Regions from separate parts of the Glaciecola petra genome, predicted to be linked through region 3. Evidence: predicted binding sites of a transcription regulator. Region 3 holds the regulator's gene; each other region holds the start of a gene.

Region 1 (6,390 bases), on a different contig from region 3:
TTAAAGAACGCATTGGATACAGCGTCACTGTGCGCGGCGTTTTTGCTCTTAAAGTGACTTTATTTTCTATGGGTATGAGTCGATTGATGTCGTAATCCCCTGCTGCCAACTCAATCACATCCCCAGCTTGCGCCTTTGAAAGGCTCTCTAAAAGCTCTGCAGATGTGGCAACCGCAAAAACTTCACCAGAATCAAATTCAATCTCTAGTTCCGCTTTAGGATACCAATCAACACCCGTTTCGTCTCTCTTAGTTGGGGAGAGAGAAGCGCTTGCTCCAACATTATTAGCCTGCGCAGCGGCACTCTGTAGCAAGCCATTAGCACCTCGTTTAACACTTATCTGTTCAATGCTAAAACCATTTGCTATTTCAGCTTGTGGGGATTGGCCTGCGATATTATTTGCAAATGTTATTCCTGATACGTCATCAAAAATTTTAAAAGGATTATTGCCATTTTCATTTAGCACTAAGTTGTTTGAAAAACTAGAATCAATAGGAACCGCTTGACGTTCTTCGTCGCTGCCACCAGCCAAGTTTATGTTATCAACATTTATTATGGTGTTGTTTTCAATCTTAGTATTTTTAACTTGATGATAGCGATTGATAGGCGAATTATAAACGCCATTTAACACCGTAAACCCACCGCCAAATCGTATACCGGTTAACCCTTCCATATAATTGTTGCGGATCGTTTGGTCGGCATTTATGACCCGAATACCACCAGTGTGTTCTTTGCCATTTCCGAAGAAAACATTACCTTCAACTAAGTTACCGTTACCATGACGCAGGGTGAGTGTGCCTCTGCTTTCAAAAAACACATTATTAAGAAACTTATTTTGGCCTGATTTGTTTGAAATTATTTCTACTTCACCATTGCAGCGTTCGAAGTAGTTGTTTTCTACCACAGTAAATGAGTTTGTTAGTGAATACTTACTTGTCCCAATACGCAATGTCTCACCGCCATTAGAACCCAAAATAGGCCTTGGACCGAAGTAATTATGATCAATTCTATGGTGATTCTCTTGGCTGGACTCTGTGTTTAGTCTAACTGCCATAGTCACACCGTTGTTATTTTTTCCTTCTAAGTGACTATGATCAAAGCGATTTCTTTTACCATAAAAAACAACCCATTTATCTGAATCAAATTTATCTGGATTACTGAACCCATCTATAACCACTTGGGTAACACGTGAATTATTTGCTAGCTTTTTAGTATTCTCTCGAAATGCAATAACCTCTCCGGTAGGGCTATAACCGTTAGTAAAAACTAAGCCCTCAATGACTAAATACTCCCCTGAAAGACGCAAATTAGACCGCCCAGTCAAAATCACTTTGCCTTTCGTTTCTGCTTTTAACGTAATCGGCGATTTGGCATTACCTTGACCTTTAAACAAAATCTCAAAGTCTTGCCATTCACCGTTTGCTAACACTAAGGTGTCACCAGGTTTTAGGCTTTTTACAGCTTCATTGAACTCATTTTGGTTTTTCACCAAAATTTCAGTATCAGATACAGAATTGGACAACTGTAGACCGTCTTGACCAGGCTTGCCAGTCGAGCCGGTAGTCGAAATACTGCACGCGTGCAATAAAAACAAAGTTAGTAAGAGCGAAAAAGATTTAGTAGGCATGGTGGGGGTACCTCTTTACAAACAAATAAAATGAAGCCCAAAGCTGAATTTTTACACTTAGCAACTATCGCTATCGTTTAGTATATTTCAAGGTTTGGGCTTTTGGGAGCTTTCTACTACTTACCTAATTGACTAAAATAGTCGTATATTTCAGGTACATTGCCACGAGCCATACCGGCATCATACGCAGCTTGCAAGTTCGCAGATGTGCCTTCAGCAATTTGCGCTCGCGTACCTAAATCTTTTACCATTTCGAGGAAGTAGCCAATGTCTTTGTGCGCATTGCCAATAGAGAAGCCCAAGTCACTGACACCATCAACAGCATAGTTTTTGCAAAACTGCATAAATGGCGAACTTGATGGCCCTGTTGACATAATGTCAAACAATTGCTGCTTGTCAACACCAGCACTATCTGCAACAGCAAATGCTTGTGACATCGCAGTTACCGTCGTCATACCAATGAAATTATTAATCAGCTTAGTTGTATGTCCAGAACCCAAAGCACCTAGATGGAATACATTTTCGCCTTGAATATCCAATATCGGCTTCACTTTAGCAAAAGTATCGAGATCACCAGAGGCCATAATGTTTAGTAAACCATCTTTCGCATGGGCTGGGGTGCGTCCTAAGGGTGCGTCGATCATACCGGCACCTTTTTTCGCTAGGTCTGCACCAATCTTGCGCGTTGAAGCTGGAATAGAAGTACCAAAATCAATCACAACACTGCCTTCTTTTATGCCAGCCAAAATGCCATCTTCAGCATAAACTACACTCTCAACGATAGTTGAGGTTGTTAAGCAAAGCATAACAATGTCGCTGTCAGCTGCCAATTGTGCAGCAGATTCAGCGGCACTCCCGCCTTGTGCAACAACTTCAGCAACAACATCCTTATTAAGGTCCATTACGATCGGTTTAAAACCTCTTTTTTGTAGGTTTTCTACCATGTTTCTGCCCATAAGGCCTAGGCCGATGAAGCCAATGCTAGGCTTGTCCATACTCACTCCTAAATATTGTTATTGTGTATGTTTGAAAATGCAGTGTGTTAATCATTTGTTATAAATCCTATATAGAGATTAACAATATGATTCATACTAACCAATGCAGGACAATATTGTCAACCAATATATCAACAATGTATTACCATTATTACTGATAATACTACGTTTCCAATACAAGGCTATGCATTATTACTATTAACTAGCGGCTAATATTAAAATGGTTTTTAAATTTTATTCATTTATTTCAATGCTTTAAACAAATAACAGAAAGCATAAACAGAGAAAATATAAGCGCTTACAAAGTCTAAGGAGCTTAGCGTTAGTCTTATTTGCTCAAGCTAAATTAACACGAATAAAGAAGAAGAAATTTACTTAATGTCATAGTTTTCGACGATAATTTAGACGCTTTTTTCAAAATCATCTTACCAATAATTGATTGAAATTCTAAATAAAACTTACCAAAAGGTTGACCTTTTGCTTGATAAAATTGATAAATATTACATTTAAGTGTCTTAAATCATGAAAAAACATAAGTAACGATTATTTATTAATGTGTTTTTTATGCGTGGTAATAGCTTTTGCAAAAATGTCGGGCCTAAAGCATTGCTTCATTACTTGTTCGGCGATCTTATTTTCAAACGCATGAGGCCATACATGTTGCAACTTTCCATATAACCATTCAGCTTGGTCAAATGTAGGCCGATTCACTGCATATGGTCCATCGTCGGCAGCAGAAAATATTGATGAAAAACGGTTATAATGAGGAAGATGCCTTGGGCTTTGACCTTCTTCAGTTAAGCAACTCCCCAATAAAGACGGGGCAACAATGTCAATTTTGGTATCTAAATATTGGTCACGCGACATTATGCGAGCTGCCTCAAAACGATTAGGCACTTCTTTCAACCACTGGCATGCTTCTATTAACGCAGCACATAAATGCTGAAATACTTCTGGGGTCTTATCGTATTCACACTGAGTAATTGCGAGGACTTTCTCGGCACGGTCTTGCCAAATGTCATACGATGTAAGAACGGTAACACCAGTGTCGTTTCTTACCGACTTTGCGTTATAGGGGCCACCAGCACAAAACCCGTCAATGTCCCCGCTTTCTAAACTAATAGCCATGCTAGTTGGTGGCATAAATACACATTCGATCTCGTCAATATCAATTTTGGCAACATGTAAATAATCGATCAACTGCAAATAGTGACAACTAAAAGGGAAAACACAGGCTATTTTTAATTTTGGATGCTTATCTTTTATTCTTCGTTCTAGTGTTTTCTTGAGCAACTTCGCAGGCATTGGGAACGGTATTTTAGTTAAATCATTAGCAAGCTTAATTTCTTCGCATAAACGCTTGCTTAGCGTAACACCGTTGCCATTTTGACTAGTAATCATCGGAATAATTATATCTTTACGATTACCAGACATTCCTACTTGATTGGCCAGCGGCATAGGCGCCAACATTTGAGCCGCATCTAATAATCCCATCTCAAGTTTATCGCGCAACGTAGACCATGAATTTTGTGCTAAAAGCTCTACTTGCAAACCAAATTTTTCATAAATCCCAAGTTCCTTTGCCACAATGTAGGGCGCGGCATCAGTTAATTTTACGAAGCCTACCTTCAAAGGCGTGTTGTGGTGTATCTTCATGGTAAATTCTTCAGCATATTCATAATATTAGTAGCAACTTGCTCGAGTTTTTGACCACTATCCATAGCCATTTTACGCATAGCTTTGTAGGCAGCATCTTCGTCAAGACCTTGTTTTTCAATTAACATGCGCTTTGCCTTTTCAATTGTTTTTCGAGCACCTAATTGGTTTTGAGTCGACTTAAGTTCACTTTTTAAATCTTGAAACTCTTCGAAACGTGCAACGGCGGCATCTAAAATTGCCCTGACCCGGTTAGGGTCGGCATCACCAGTGACATATGCGCTAACACCCGACTTAATTGAGCGCTTTATTATTTGCGAGTCCTGAGTTTCAGTAAACATTACGATAGGTTTGGGATTGATTTGATTTAAAGTGTGAAGGCTTTCTAAGATATCACGATCGGGGGATTCTATATCAATCACAATCATATCTGGCTTTGCAATGTCAACTTCACGCAAAAGCGAAGAACCCGCACTGACCAGATGGGTGATGCTATATTGTGAGCCCTTCAAAGCTTGCTGTATAGCTTGGGCTCGATTTTGGTTATCGTCTATTAATAGTATATTCAAAGAGCGTTAAACCGAAGAAAGAAGGCCTGATTATTCATTAAAGTCCATATTGCTTGCAAGGATTGGAACGGGCACTAAAATATTCATATATATTTGCTATGTATCTACTATCCATTTGGAATGTATTTGCAATCTATTTGCCAACTTCTCAACAAGCTTAATTGAGTTTAAATTCCATAATTTACATAGAGTTAAAGAGTTATTATCGACTATTGCCTTTAATTTAGTTTGCCACATAGCGTGCCATTCACCGAATAGTGGCAACAATATCACTAGTTTGGTGCAAATCAATTGGTCTAGTGCTGACTGGATGGTAATGCTCAATCACTCTGCCAACCACAATAATCGCTGGCCCTGTTAATGCCGCTATGGCTTCGTTTTTCTCAATATCACCAAGATTTGAAACGACCATTTTCTGTTCATCGGTGCAAGCGTTGTCAATTACACAAATTGGAAAACCTGCTGTTAACCCAGCGGTTTGTAATCGCTCGCAAATTAGACCAAGTTTAGACAAGCCCATATAAAACACCAGTGTTTCAGTCTCTGCGCTAGCAACTATACTTTTCCAGTTTGGCTCGTCTGCGGGCCTCTGCAAGCTTGCCGTGATGTACCTCACGGACTGTGCACAAGCTCTATGTGTGAGTGTTAAGCCAGTGTATGCAGAAGCACCCGAAGCGGCGGTTATGCCAGGTACAATGGAAAAGGGAATATTGTGCATGGCAAGCACCTTTGCCTCTTCTAGCGTTCTGGCAAAAATAGCGGGATCGCCGCCTTTAAGTCTGACTACGTTCTTACCATTTTGGGCATGCATTAGCACCAGTTCACTGATGCTTGTTTGCGGCATGCTATGTTTACCGCAGCGCTTACCGACAAATTCTTTAGCTGTGTGTTTGGGTATTAATTGCAAAATGGCAGGCGATACCAGCCAATCAAACAAAACAATATCAGCCTTTTGCAATGCCTTTAGTGCTTTTATAGTTAATAAATCAGGATCGCCTGGTCCAGCACCGACAATAGTCACTCTGCCACTCGAATCACTATTTTTATTGTTGTGGTTACTATTTTTAAAAAATAGTGAAAATGGTCCATTAAATATGGGCAAACTATCTTTGCAAAACTCACTCACTTTATTAAATGGTGTTTTAAATGTTTGAGCGAGGGTCATTTTGTAATCTCCTTAATAGAAATATTATTTCGTTGCATGTCTGTTTTCAGACCTTGTGAATGTCTACTTTCTGCATGTTGAAGTAAGCTCGATAATTCACTTTTACATGAACCACAATTTGTGCCGCATTTAAGCTTTTCACCTAGGGCATATACGCTCTCGCAGCCCTCGTCGATAGCACCTTGAATTTGTTTTTCACGAACATTAAAACAACTACAGATTAGTCGTCCCTGCTCGTAATATGAAGGTACCGTTCGGGTAAGTAATTGATGTTGAGTCAGAGGATCAAGCTTCGCTTGTTGAGCAAAACATTCCTTAATAAATTCATTATTAATGCCATCAGCATGTGTATCTGCATGCTCTGTTAAGCAAGCAACA
Region 2 (6,390 bases), on a different contig from region 3:
CATGGTAAAAACCCCTTTTCTTCTTCATGCAGCATCATACTCATTAGATAATTTTCATCTAGGTCGTATTCAACCAATTTCATCAATTTTATAGTTGCTTTGTTGTCAAGTGATAGGGCAAAGCGTAAGCGACGGAAAATATCATTAAAGAGCATTTAAAAGCCTGTTAAATTGAACTCATTCAATTATACCTGATACCTTTCGATGCCGCTATGACAAGGAGCTCTTTGGTCAGAGTTTGTGCTTGATACTCTCTAGCGAAGGGGCTATTCTGATGGCATCAATAATATACAAGTTGTATTAAGAAACGGATATCAGAGCACGATACCCTGCGTTTCTGAGTAACAGCTTGGTCATTTTAATTAAGGTACTAATGTGCGTAAACTGTGTTTGAATGTTAGTTTGCTAGTGTTGCTTTTGGTTTCGCTTATGTCTTGCAATAAACCCACCCCACAAGAAGAAATACCCACCATAAACAATATTGCTGAAGATTACGTTAAGTTAGTCTTAAGGGTCGGGCAATTTGATAGTGACTTCGTAGACGCATATTATGGACCAGAGGAATTCAAACCTACTGAGCTAGAAAATGAAAAAGACCTGTCTCCCGAACGATATATAAAGCAAGTTGACGAGCTTTTGGCCAATCTTAAGCTACTTGATCAAGAGTCTGCGACTTATGATCAGCGACGAGTGTTTATGCTCGAAAAACAACTAGTGGCGGTTCGCACCAAAATTAGTATGTTAGGTGGTAAAAAATTTAGTTTTGATGAAGAAGCAAATTTATTATATGACGCGCAAGCGCCTTCATTTAGCGTAGCGCATTTTGACGCTCTATTAGCTGAGCTTGACAACATGTTACCGGGTGAAGGTTCTTTGAATCAACGTTATGCAGATTACGCTAAGCAATTTGTTATCCCAAAAGACAAGTTGGACACCGTGTTTCAAGCGGCTATCAATGAGGCGCGCAAACGCACAATAGCGAGGTTTTCATTGCCTGAAAATGAAAATTTTGTATTGGAGTATGTGACTGATAAATCTTGGTCAGGCTATAACTATTATCAAGGTAATGGTCAAAGCCTTATCCAAATAAACACTGACTTTCCTATTATGATAGACCGAGCAGTAGACCTAGCATGCCATGAAGGTTATCCGGGCCACCACGTTTTTAACGCTTTATTAGAAAAGAACTTGGTCAATGAAAAAGGTTGGGTAGAGTTTTCCGTATATCCTTTATTTTCTCCTCAATCACTAATTGCTGAGGGTAGCGCTAATTATGGGATTGATGTTGCCTTTCCTGGTGATAGTCGTATTCAATTTGAGAAAGAAGTATTGTTTCCATTAGCAGGCATTGACCCTGACAGCGCTGAAAGGTATTACGAAGTGCAGACCTTGAGAGCAAAATTAAATTATGCTGGCAACGAAGCAGCGCGTGCCTACTTGAATGGCGACATTGACCGTCTAAATGCGGCTCAATGGCTAGAAAGCTATTTACTTTTTGAGCCTGAAAGAGCTCTACAACGAACTCGCTTTATTGATCAATATCGTAGTTATGTTATTAATTATAATTTGGGTAAGGACTTGGTTGCAGAATATATTGAAGCTAAAGGTGGGACATCAGACAATCCAGACTTGCGTTGGCAGCTTTTTGAAGACTTACTTAGTCAGCCCTATACAGCGAGCATGCTGACGCACTAAAAACTACTCATAAAAAAACGAGGTTGACTATGATCAACCTCGTTTTTTATTATTTGCAGTTAAATTTCGCAATTAACGTTTAGCTATCATTATTTGCTAAATCTTCTGGCGCCAATTAATGCTAATCCTAACACCATCATTAATGCAGAAGCCGGCGCAGATGCTTGTACTGGACTAGTCTGTCCTGTTACTGAAACAGCATCAATAAAGTTACCAACAGTAGAAGTAGCAGGCATTACCGATGTAAAACTCAATGTAGTAGTTGTGTCAGTCGCGGTAAATACATTGCTATAAACAGACCAAGATGATGTTACATGGTCATCCATTAAGTTAGTAAATACGTTGTCTGTACCAGATAAAACATCAACTCTAAAAGCTTCGTTGTTGTTTCGGCGGGCACGATACGCAAAACTAAAGTCATATACACTGCCAATATTTGTGGCAAATGATTGTAAAATAGTAAACACATTTCCAGTGTAAGGGTGTGCGTTTAATTCGATATGATTTTCACCTTCATAAGCATGCACGCCATTTAGTGAATCCCAAATTTCAATGTTGCTTCCACTCCAGCTGTTAACGTTGTCAGATAAAAACCATCTCCAGCTGTTATCGTTTACGCTATTGCTTTCAAAACCACCGTTAACAATTAAATTAGCGTTGGCGAATCCACTACAAAGCACTAATGCTAATACTGCGGCGATTTTTCTTGAAACTCTCATTTTGTACTCCAAAGTCAGTTTACTTTACTAAAATGTTTGGGTAATTACGCTAAACATAATTACCCTCGGCTAGACTAAAGCAAAATGAATGCCAATATTTAAGTGATTGATATACAATGAAATAATTGCGCGCTTTTAGGCTACATGGGATAAGTGTAAAAAAAATAGACAGGTCTGATGAGTGACTCACTCGCGTCTTAACCAAAGCCAGGCATTCTGCTAAATCAAGACCAAACTAAGTACAATGTATGCCAGTACAGTGACCGCACCCACCGTTAAGGCATATGGCAGCTGCGTTTTTACATGATTCAATAAATCGCAACCAGCGGCTAAGGATGACACCGCTGTAGTGTCTGAAATTGGAGAGCAGTGATCGCCAAATATACCGCCACCTAAAATGGCAGCTAACACTAATTCGGGAGGCAGACCCAAAGTTTGAATGAGCGGCATGCCAATTGGGATGAGAATTGCAAAAGTGCCCCAAGATGTGCCAGTTGTAAAAGATATAATGCCACCCGCTATAAATAACATGGGCACAATTAAAAAAATGGGCAAAAAATCGCCAACTAATCCAGCTACAAATACCCCGGTCCCAAGTACTTTTAAACTAGCGCCTAATCCAATAGATAACATCACAATTGTCACTAATGGTAACAATTCACTCATGCCTGAAAAACCTAGTTTGAAAGCGCCTTGGTGATTTGTTTGTTTGCTAAAAACTATGAGGGCATAACCGACAATACAAGCTAAAAATGTTGCATATAAAACTGACCGAGAACCACTGCCTTTGGTTAAGTCGCCGTTACCTGTCCATAACATAAATCCGATCATACCAACAATCATGACTCCTAATGGTAAAATCATGTAGCGGGCCTTGCTTGGCTCAGCAAGTTTTACATGACTGTCGATACGTTCAAGCTTTTGTTCAGCTTCTTTCATGGGACCATGGGTTTTGTCGGCAAAGATAGTATACGCGACAACAACCAAGGTTAGCCATGCATACACGTTGTATGGAAGTGTGCTCCACAACATTACCAGAGGATTTTGGTCAAGCTCATAGGTACTTAATAAGGCTAAAATATATGCCCCCCACCCATTTAGTAGTATCAATATGCAAACAGGAGCACTCGTTGAGTCAATAATATAGGCCAACCTTGCTCTACTCATTTTAAATTTGTCAAATAACCCGCGTGCCATTATCCCTGCAGTTAACACACTCAAATTTGATTCAATAAATACAACAATACCTGTGAACATGGTAATGCCTGCTGCACGTCGTTTTGTTTTTGCAATACCGGATGAGATTAATTTATTTACAAAGGCAGCTACCCCACCCGAATCTCGCATAAAGGCCAATAACGCACCTACCAGTAAACTAAATATAAGTATGCGTGCATTACCACCATCACCAATAGTAGATACCACCCGTTCTATGGTATTGATGGGTGTAAGTAACAAGTTGCTGCCGTCTGCTTTTAAAATGAGTAAAAATTCAGCGCTAACAATAGATAGTAATAGCGCTAAAATGACTTCTTTTTTCCAAAGCACCACTAGTATTGCAATAAGAGGTGGTAAAACTGTTAACCATTCCAAGTAGATATACTCCTGTTCACTCGTTGCTTGATTTGCTAGACAATATCGCTTCGTATATGAGTGTCATCACATTGCCATAGCGAGCACTATCAAATTTATCGCCTTCAAAATATAGTTTTTCACCCTGCTTTATCACAGGAGAATGCTTTTTATTGCTAAGGTATATCACGGCTAAATCTAATTTGGGGTCAATAAGAGTTGCTGTTCCAGTCCACCCGGTATGACCAAAAGCTTGTTCGCTAGCATAAGCCCCAAAATGCCATTTGTTATCGTTTGCGGCAAGGCGCCAGCCAAGTCCGAAAGAATCTTCACTGTGTCTAGGATGAGTAAAGCGTTTTAATGTATTTGCGTCAAATAGTGCGTGCATGCCATAACCACCGCCGTTTAGTAGCAGTTTTGCCAATACGGCTAAATCATCTACATTAGAAAATAGGCCAGCGTGACCTGCCACACCTTGTAGCGAATAGTAGGCTTTTTCGTCATGAACTTCACCTTGTAATACATATTTACGAATATTGGCAAAATCGACTTCGCCGGCACGTGTATTTCCTTTTATTTCGGTCGCCGCAAAAAACGACTTCTGTTGGCGTTTTTGTAAAGGGTTATACATGGTAGCTGCTAAGTTTAGTGGCTTATAAATATGCGTTTCAACATACTCATCCAAAGGCATGCCTGTTATTCGTTCAACTAATAAGCCTAATATCATAAAGTTGGTGTCGCTGTATTGCTGAGCGCTGTCTTTTGTATGAGCAAAAGGGAGTTTTTTTAATAAAATGTCACGAGTTAAGGCTTTGTCTTGCGAATATAAGGCTTCCCCAAATGGGTTATCTAACTTAAAAAGCTGAACTTCACTATTGTATCCAGAGCTATGGGTAAGTAAATCTGCTATTGAACGGGTCTCTCTGCCTGCACCCGAATATTCCTCAAGGTATTGTGATAATGGCGCATCGACATCTAAATGGCCGTCACTGACGAGTTTCATGATTGCCATTGTGGTTGCAAATACTTTTGTATTTGAAGCTAAATCAAATTGTGTGCTGGCCAGCATGGGTTCAGGAATAGTAAGTAATTCTCCACCATCTGCATACTTCCTTGCATATCCATAGGCCGAACGTTTTACTATTTTACCTTGATATAAAACGAGCAAAGTTGCACCGGGGAAGCCATTTTCGACGTCATGTTCAATGAGCGAATCAACCGCTGAAAAGTCGATACCATTTGAGGCAAATGTATCCAAAGGTGTTATTTCGGGGTAAGGGATTGAAAGTGTTAATGTGCCATTTTCTGCGCCCTTTATGTTGTTTACTTTTATTGTGTTGATTCCATTTCGAGTGCGCCTTGCGATCGAATAAACAAGTTGCTCTTGATGATTAAAGCGGTCGCTAATATTTAGTTTTTGCCCATTTATGATGATATCTGCAGACTCTATATTTTCAGATTGCAGAATGAGTGTGCCAGTGTTGGCAAGCCCTAAAAACGAATAGCGTTTATCGTTATACAAACGTTTTCCATTTTTATTGGCTGGACTATCATTCAAAAAGAGCATATTGAGTTGATTTTTCGGACGAATAGCTGCTGATTCGGTAGCACTATTTACTTTGTGCTTACTATATTCTTCCACTAGGTCAGTCAATTGTTCAGGAAAGTACTTTTCGAGCAAAGCAAATAAGGTTGCAGCAGTGCTATTGTCAGGATTGTAATTAACCTGCCAAGGCACAAAATGCATCTGAAACGCTCCTAATACATCTTGTGTTTGTTTGTCTAGTTCGCCAGTTAAATTGATTCCATACCCGTATGTGTAGAGGGCTCGTTGTAGCAAACCAAGGTGTGGCGGATGTTCGTTGAATATTTGCCAATATTTAGCAACGGCATCTTTTTCATACCAAGCTCCAATACCCGCTTCATATAGTTTTTGCCAAGGAAAACGAGGTCCAGGATCGTTTTTACGTGAAGGTGCGATATCGGAATGACCAATAACCGCTGTTGGTGTAATGTCGGGGTTACGCGCCAAAATGTCTTGGCTAAGGGCAATTAACAAGTCAATTTGTTTACTTTCAAATTCGGGAAAAATACATAATGGTTTTGGTTTGATAAACCCCGGCGGTACATCTTGCTCAATGCATTCTGGCATATTGACAATTTCAATGCCTATAGATGAATCATTTAAGCCAGAACGGCCCTGCCAATAGCTAACGCCTGCGTGCCATGCTCGTTCAGTTTCGTCGACTAGCTTTAATACTTCTATATTGTCTTTAGGGTAACTGTCATCATTCAGTTGGGGAATCAGATAATGTGAACTCACGCCGCCACCTTCGTTTACTAAGAACTTGACTGAGTCTTGGTAGTTGACCGCAGTAAAATGCATGACTAAGGACTTAACTCG
Region 3 (6,390 bases):
ACTAACAAAAGTCCCGATGTGGAAGAGTTAAGAGTAACCGGCCTTAATGTATTATTAGTAGAAGATATTGAATTGAATGTAATGGTAGCAAAAGCCTTACTTGAAAAATTAGGTCAGCATGTATCGGTAGCAATGACCGGTCAAGAAGCCATAGATATGGTAAAAGAAACCACTTACGACTTAATACTACTCGATATTCAATTACCCGACATGTCGGGATTTGATGTGGCAAAAACCCTATTAGAAGCTGACTTAGTATTAAGTACCCCCATTGTTGCACTAACCGCTAATGTGATTAAAAAGCATGACGAATATATTCGCAATGGAATGGACGATGTTATTGCAAAGCCTGTTAAGAAAAGCCGCATGATACGCGTATTTAACGAACTGTTCGCCAATGATATTTTGGTTGATGAAAGCATTGAAAATGAGCCACAAGCGATGAGCCCTGTAGTAATTGGTAAAGTGGAAAAAGATGTTTTGGATGCTGACCTATTGACCATGCTTGTTGAAACTATTGGTGAAGGTATGATTGCGGCTAGCCTACAGGTCTTTGAACAAAAAATACCCGAATATATGGAACTATTAAATGTCGCTTTAGCCGCCGACGACAAAGATGAAGTATGTTCTCAGGCACACAAAATTAAAGGAGCTGCAGGGTCGGTTGGCTTATCGCGAGTGCAGTCGACGGCGAATTCTATTCAACAAGGTGATCACCCCGCGTGGTGGGAAAATGTGCATGAGTGGGTTGAACAACTTAACCAAGCAATAGATCAAGACGTACTTGCCTTACACGAGTGGATTAATCAGAATAAAATTGAAGATTAAATTAGAAATAGGGTGGCGGTGCCTAAAAAGGCAAAAATACCGACGACATCGGTAATAGTGGTTAGGATAACGCTACCCGCTAGCGCAGGATCTATCTTCATTCTTTTCATAATAATTGGCAGAGTTGCTCCTGCTAACCCCGCTGCAATCATATTCATCATCATGGCAAATGCAATGACCGCTCCCAGCATATAATCCTGTTTCCAAATAGCAATAACAGAAGCTATAAGTGCTGCCCAAATGAGTCCATTAAAAAAGCCGATGGCTAACTCTTTTCTTACTAACCAAATAGAGTTTGTAGTGGAAACGTGACCCAAAGCCATGCCTCTTATGACTAGTGTTAAGGTTTGGTTGCCGGCGACGCCACCCATACTAGGCACGATTGTATTGAGTATTGCTAAAACAGCTAATTGACTTAGCGTTGCCTCAAACATATCACTTACCGCGGCAGCCAAAAGGGCGGTTATCAAATTTACCCCTAACCAAACAGAACGGCGTTTAGTCGATTGACCTACTGGCGCAAACGTATCTTCTTCGTCATCTAAACCAGCCATGCTCATCATTGAGTGTTCTGCGTCTTCGCGGATGATGTCTACAACATCATCTATGGTGATTCGGCCTTGCAAAATACCCTCATTGTTTACAACTGGTGCTGATAACCAATCGTAGCGTTCAAACATGCTAGCAACTTCGCTTTCTTGCATGTCTACTTTTATAGAAATAGGTTCATCATCCATAATTTCTTCAACACTCACATCGGGGCTTGAGGTGAGTAGTCGAGCTAAAGAAACGGTTCCGATTAATAAGTCTTGGCGATTGACTACATATAAGGTATCGGTGTTTTCCGGTAACTCCGACTTTAAACGAAGATATCGAATGACAACATCAACCGACACCTCGTGCCTAAGAGTAATCGTGTCGGTATTCATAATGAAACCAGCAGTTTCTTCGCCGTACGACAAGGCTTTTTCAGCACGCAAACGGTCTTGAGTGTCCATAGACTTAAGAATACTGTTGAGTACATCTTCGGGTAGGGTACTGAGAGTCTCTGCTAAGTCATCAGTATCCATGTCTTCAAGGGCATCGACCACACTTGAAGGCATCATTTTGCCAATAATGCCGTTTCTTACGTCTTCACTGAGCTCTTCTAGCACATCAGAATGAAAATCTGCATCTAGCATTTGCCATAAATCATCACGTGTTTTAGTGACTGAAGATTCAAGCAACAATGCAACATCGCCAGCAGGAATATCGTGCAGGAGCTTGCGCACTCGCACGAATGCACCAGCGTTTAGATACCTGTTGATAGATAACAAGCGTGTTTGTGTATCTGAATTGTCGATAATTTCTGACATTGGATTAAACCCAACAGTAACCATAAACATGGAAATTTGGCTAAATAGTATAACACTAAGTCGTCAATAATTCAGTGAATTCTTGTTAATTCAGTGGCTTATTCACCTTCGTCGAATTTATTGGCGATTAGATTTTCGATTTCAGACATTGCGTTTTCAGCATCCACCCCACTGCATTCAACCGTTACTTGTTTACCTTTTCCACTGCCCAGCATCAATAAAGCAATCACACTATTTGCCGGTGCTGCTTGGTCATCTTGCGAAATAATAATGTCACTTTGATACTTTGAAGCAAGTTCCACGAGTTTAGTGGCTGCTCTCGCATGCAAACCAAGCTTATTGAGAATGGTTAAGGTTTTAGTAATCTTCACGCTTTTTGTCACATTTTTAGTCGTTATTATTGATAGGTTTAAAATTGCTTACAGTGGTATCGTCATTAAGCAGATTTTGAGTACTAGGCGTGTTTTCTATTTTGGGTGTAATTCGTTTTAATTCTCTGTGCTTAACTTGTGCATCACCATGACTATTTTTAAAAGCTTCATAGAGGGCCTGTGCCACATAAACTGACCTATGTTGCCCACCCGTACATCCAATAGCAATAGTGACATAGCTTCTGTTATTGCGCTCCAAATGTGGTAGCCAAGTTGTGACAAAGCTTTGTACTTGCCAAATGAGCTTCATTACCAGGGGTTGCCCAGATAAAAATAGCTCGACGGGTCCATCTAAGCCGGTTAAAGGGCGTAAGTCAGGTTCCCAATGTGGATTGGGCAAAAAGCGGACATCAAATACATAGTCACTGTCTTTTGGCAGGCCATATTTAAATCCAAATGATTCGAATACAATGACCAAATCAGAGCTTTTTTTACCCAAAACACGTTCTCTAACTAGTTCGGCTAAATCGTGGACTGATAATTGATCAGTATTGATATGAAGGTCGGCTTTCTCAGCTACAGGAACCAGAATTTCTTGCTCGGCGCTAATAGCATCAATCAAGGAGTTACTTTGTTTAAAAAGAGGGTGTAGTCGCCGAGTTTCACTATAACGCTTAATCAGTACGTCATCGCTGGCGTCTAAAAATATAATAGTGATATCCCAAAATTCAGGGAGATATTCGAGTAACTCACTAATTTCATTTTCTGTTTCGGGCATGTTTCTAACATCAATACTAACCGCAACAAGCTCGTGCTGTTCAACTACTGTATGTGTTAGCGTGGGCAAGAGTGAAACCGGAATATTATCAACACAATAATAGCTCAAGTCTTCTAAAGCTCTTAAAGCGATTGACTTTCCAGAACCTGAACGCCCACTTATTATTAACAGTTTCATGATGTTTATTATGCCAAAGCTGCCACTATTTGGTTTTTAGTTTCTGCTTTTCGGATGGCTTTTACAATATCTTTATTACTTAATTTGCGCGCGATACCTGAAAGCGCTTGTAAATGTTGGTCTGTTTGCTCGTCTGGTACCAAGATAGCAAAGAAGATATCGACTGGATGACCATCTATGGCATCAAATTCAATTGGGTGATTGCTTGTCACAATTACAGCTATCATATTGGCCAGGCCTTTTATCCTGCCATGCGGTAACGCGATGCCATTGCCTATGCCAGTACTGCCCATTTTTTCGCGGCTAATTAAGCTACTTAACACTTCAAGTTGGTCTAATTCAGGAGATTGTTTCACAGCAATTTGAGAAATGATTTCAAAGATGCGTTTCTTACTGTTGCACTCAACCGAACATTGAGTCCGGTCGAGTGAAATGATGTCGTTTATTATCATTGATATTTCTTAACGATGGTTAGTATATCGTTTATTCTTAAAGGAGCTTAAAAGTATAGAGCTGGCATTTGAGTCGCTCTAGTTAATGTCGTTTTAACTTTTCTTTATGCTTAATAACCTGTCGGTCTAGCTTGTCTATCAAGCCGTCAATGGCTGCATACATATCGGTATGTTCATTGTTGGCGAAAACTTCACCACCGTTTAAATGCATTGTAGCTTCAGCTTTTTGACTCAATTTCTCGATGTTTAAAATTACATGTACGTTGTTGATATGATCAAAGTGCCTCTCTAATTTTTCAAACTTTGTATCAACATAGTTGCGTAATGAATCGGTGATTTCTACATGATGACCTGTCAGGTTAATTTGCATATAAATAATCCTCTTTTGCTCGTTTACACGAGACTTTTTCGCTGATTGGAAGGGGGAATGTTTAAAGACTCCCGATATTTTGCAATTGTTCGCCTAGCAACGTTTATGCCTTGCTCAGCGAGCATTTGTGCAATTTTGCTGTCACTTAATGGTTTATGGGATGGTTCGTCAGCGACCATTTTCTTAATAAAGGCTCTAATAGCAGTAGACGAACAGTTTTCACCTGAGTCTGTTGACACATGAGAAGAGAAAAAGTATTTCAGCTCAAATATTCCCCTAGGGGTATGCATATATTTTTGTGTGGTGACTCGAGAAATGGTCGACTCGTGCATATCTACCATTTCAGCAACATCATTGAGTACCATGGGCTGCATTTTTTCTGGACCTTGCTCAAAAAATTCTCGTTGCTTTGCGACAATACAATGCGACACTTTGAGTAATGTTTCGTTACGACTTTCTAAACTCTTTATAAACCATTTTGCCTCTTGTAAGTGAGACTTGATATATTGAGAATCGTTCGGATTTTTTGTCGTTTTTGACAACTGAGCGTAAGTTTCGTTTACGGATAAAGCCGGCAATGCTTCATTATTTAATTCTACCGTCCAAATTCCTTTTTTCTTGTAAACGTTGACATCGGGTATGACATATTCAGGTTCTCTCGCAGAAACAACGCTACCAGGACGGGGATTTAGGGTTTTTAGTAAACGCATGACTTCGCGTAATTGGTCTTCTTTAAGCCGTGTTTTACGCATCAACGTACGGTAGTCTTTGCTGCTAATTAAATCGCTATGTTCTTCAATTAAAGAGCGTGCTTGTTCCAACCATGGTGTATTCTCGTCAAACTGTTGCAATTGTACTAACAAGCATTCTTGTACCGAGCGAGCTGCAGCGCCTACTGGGTCAAAACGTTGAATTCGTTTGAGCACGCATTCTACTTCGTCAAGTTCAATTTCGGCGTCATCTAAGCTCTCTAGTATCTCTTCTGCACTCACTGTCAGGTAACCTGATTCATCCACTGAATCAATAATAGCGATGGCGATAGATTTATCTGTTTCACTAAAGTGGGTCATTTCTGTTTGCCACATTAGATGGTCTTGAATGCTCTCAACAGTTTCACCTTGATAAATAAAATCGTCATCGGGATTGGTGCCCACCATTTTAGTAGGCGCTGAACTGGAGCCTAGGTATTCGTCCCAAGAGGTATCTACTGGCAGGTCGTCGGGCAATTCTTTATTTTCTAAAGCCTCATGACTGTCCATTTGATCAGAGCCATCTTTCTCGCCATTGATTTGTGTTTCGGTATTTTCTGATGCACTTGCCGACGCGCCCGCTGTTTCAGAATCGGATTCGCTTTGGTTGCGGTCATCACGACTCTCGTTTTCGAGTGACTCTAACAAGGGGTTAGAATCGAGGGCTTCTTGAATTTCTTGTTGTAAGTCTAATGTGGAGAGTTGCAACAACTTAATCGCCTGCTGCAACTGTGGCGTCATTGTTAGCTGTTGACTAAATTTAAGCTGTAAAGAAGGTTTCATTACATTCCTATCACTACAAACGATTCACACATATTAGCTATAATCACCTATAAAATTAATTTGTTTAACAGTCTCGTATCGCCTTGCTTATTCTCAATATAACATATTCTTTTAATGTACTTATATTAAGTGTTCCTCAATTACTACATCGACAAACACCGTCCATTCTTTTGCATGATTATTTAAATAATCGAATAAAGTTTACTCAAAATAACTACAAAGAAAATTGCTCACCTAAGTATACATCTCTTACTGTTTGATTTGATAGTACTTCTTGCGCATTTCCAGAAGCAATTAATTCGCCATGACTAACAATATAGGCTGTTTCACATACATCTAGGGTTTCTTTGACATTATGGTCAGTGATCAGTACTCCTATACCGCGCTCTTTTAATTGGTATATTATCTTCTTTATATCATTTACAGAAATTGGGTCAACACCTGCAAATGGTTCGTCTAGTAAAATAAATTTAGGGTTGGCTGCAAGCGCTCTTGCTATTTCCACCCGTCTTCTTTCGCCACCAGAC

What was found. The regulator sigma-54, encoded in region 3, starts transcription at its own class of promoters, with help from an activator protein. The targets are predictions, from matches to a motif close to GTTGGCACGNNNNTNGNNT.
Region 1: RM552_RS12690 (ANTAR domain-containing response regulator) is a predicted target of sigma-54. The motif match lies at 4,974-4,992, and genes of this name have one in related genera.
Region 2: RM552_RS10990 (DUF642 domain-containing protein) is a predicted target of sigma-54. The motif match lies at 2,492-2,510, and genes of this name have one in related genera.

What each region holds. Positions count from the first base shown of each region.
Region 1 covers NZ_JAVRHX010000003.1:422,464-428,853, forward strand. The annotation lists gene RM552_RS12675 (polysaccharide lyase 6 family protein) at 1-1,627, opposite strand, end outside; gene RM552_RS12680 (NAD(P)-dependent oxidoreductase) at 1,744-2,622, opposite strand; gene RM552_RS12685 (CmpA/NrtA family ABC transporter substrate-binding protein) at 3,166-4,278, opposite strand; gene RM552_RS12690 (ANTAR domain-containing response regulator) at 4,275-4,847, opposite strand; gene cobA (uroporphyrinogen-III C-methyltransferase) at 5,095-6,012, opposite strand; gene RM552_RS12700 (nitrate reductase) at 6,009-6,390, opposite strand, start outside.
Region 2 covers NZ_JAVRHX010000003.1:45,187-51,576, reverse strand. The annotation lists gene RM552_RS11000 (YehS family protein) at 1-155, opposite strand, end outside; gene RM552_RS10995 (hypothetical protein) at 376-1,695, shown strand; gene RM552_RS10990 (DUF642 domain-containing protein) at 1,785-2,414, opposite strand; gene RM552_RS10985 (Na+/H+ antiporter NhaC family protein) at 2,634-4,007, opposite strand; gene pbp4b (penicillin binding protein PBP4B) at 4,024-6,390, opposite strand, start outside.
Region 3 covers NZ_JAVRHX010000004.1:278,256-284,645, reverse strand. The annotation lists gene arcB (aerobic respiration two-component sensor histidine kinase ArcB) at 1-828, shown strand, start outside; gene mgtE (magnesium transporter) at 825-2,183, opposite strand; gene RM552_RS14180 (HPr family phosphocarrier protein) at 2,282-2,554, opposite strand; gene rapZ (RNase adapter RapZ) at 2,571-3,509, opposite strand; gene ptsN (PTS IIA-like nitrogen regulatory protein PtsN) at 3,518-3,961, opposite strand; gene hpf (ribosome hibernation promoting factor) at 4,044-4,331, opposite strand; gene RM552_RS14160 (RNA polymerase factor sigma-54) at 4,355-5,863, opposite strand; gene lptB (LPS export ABC transporter ATP-binding protein) at 6,078-6,390, opposite strand, start outside.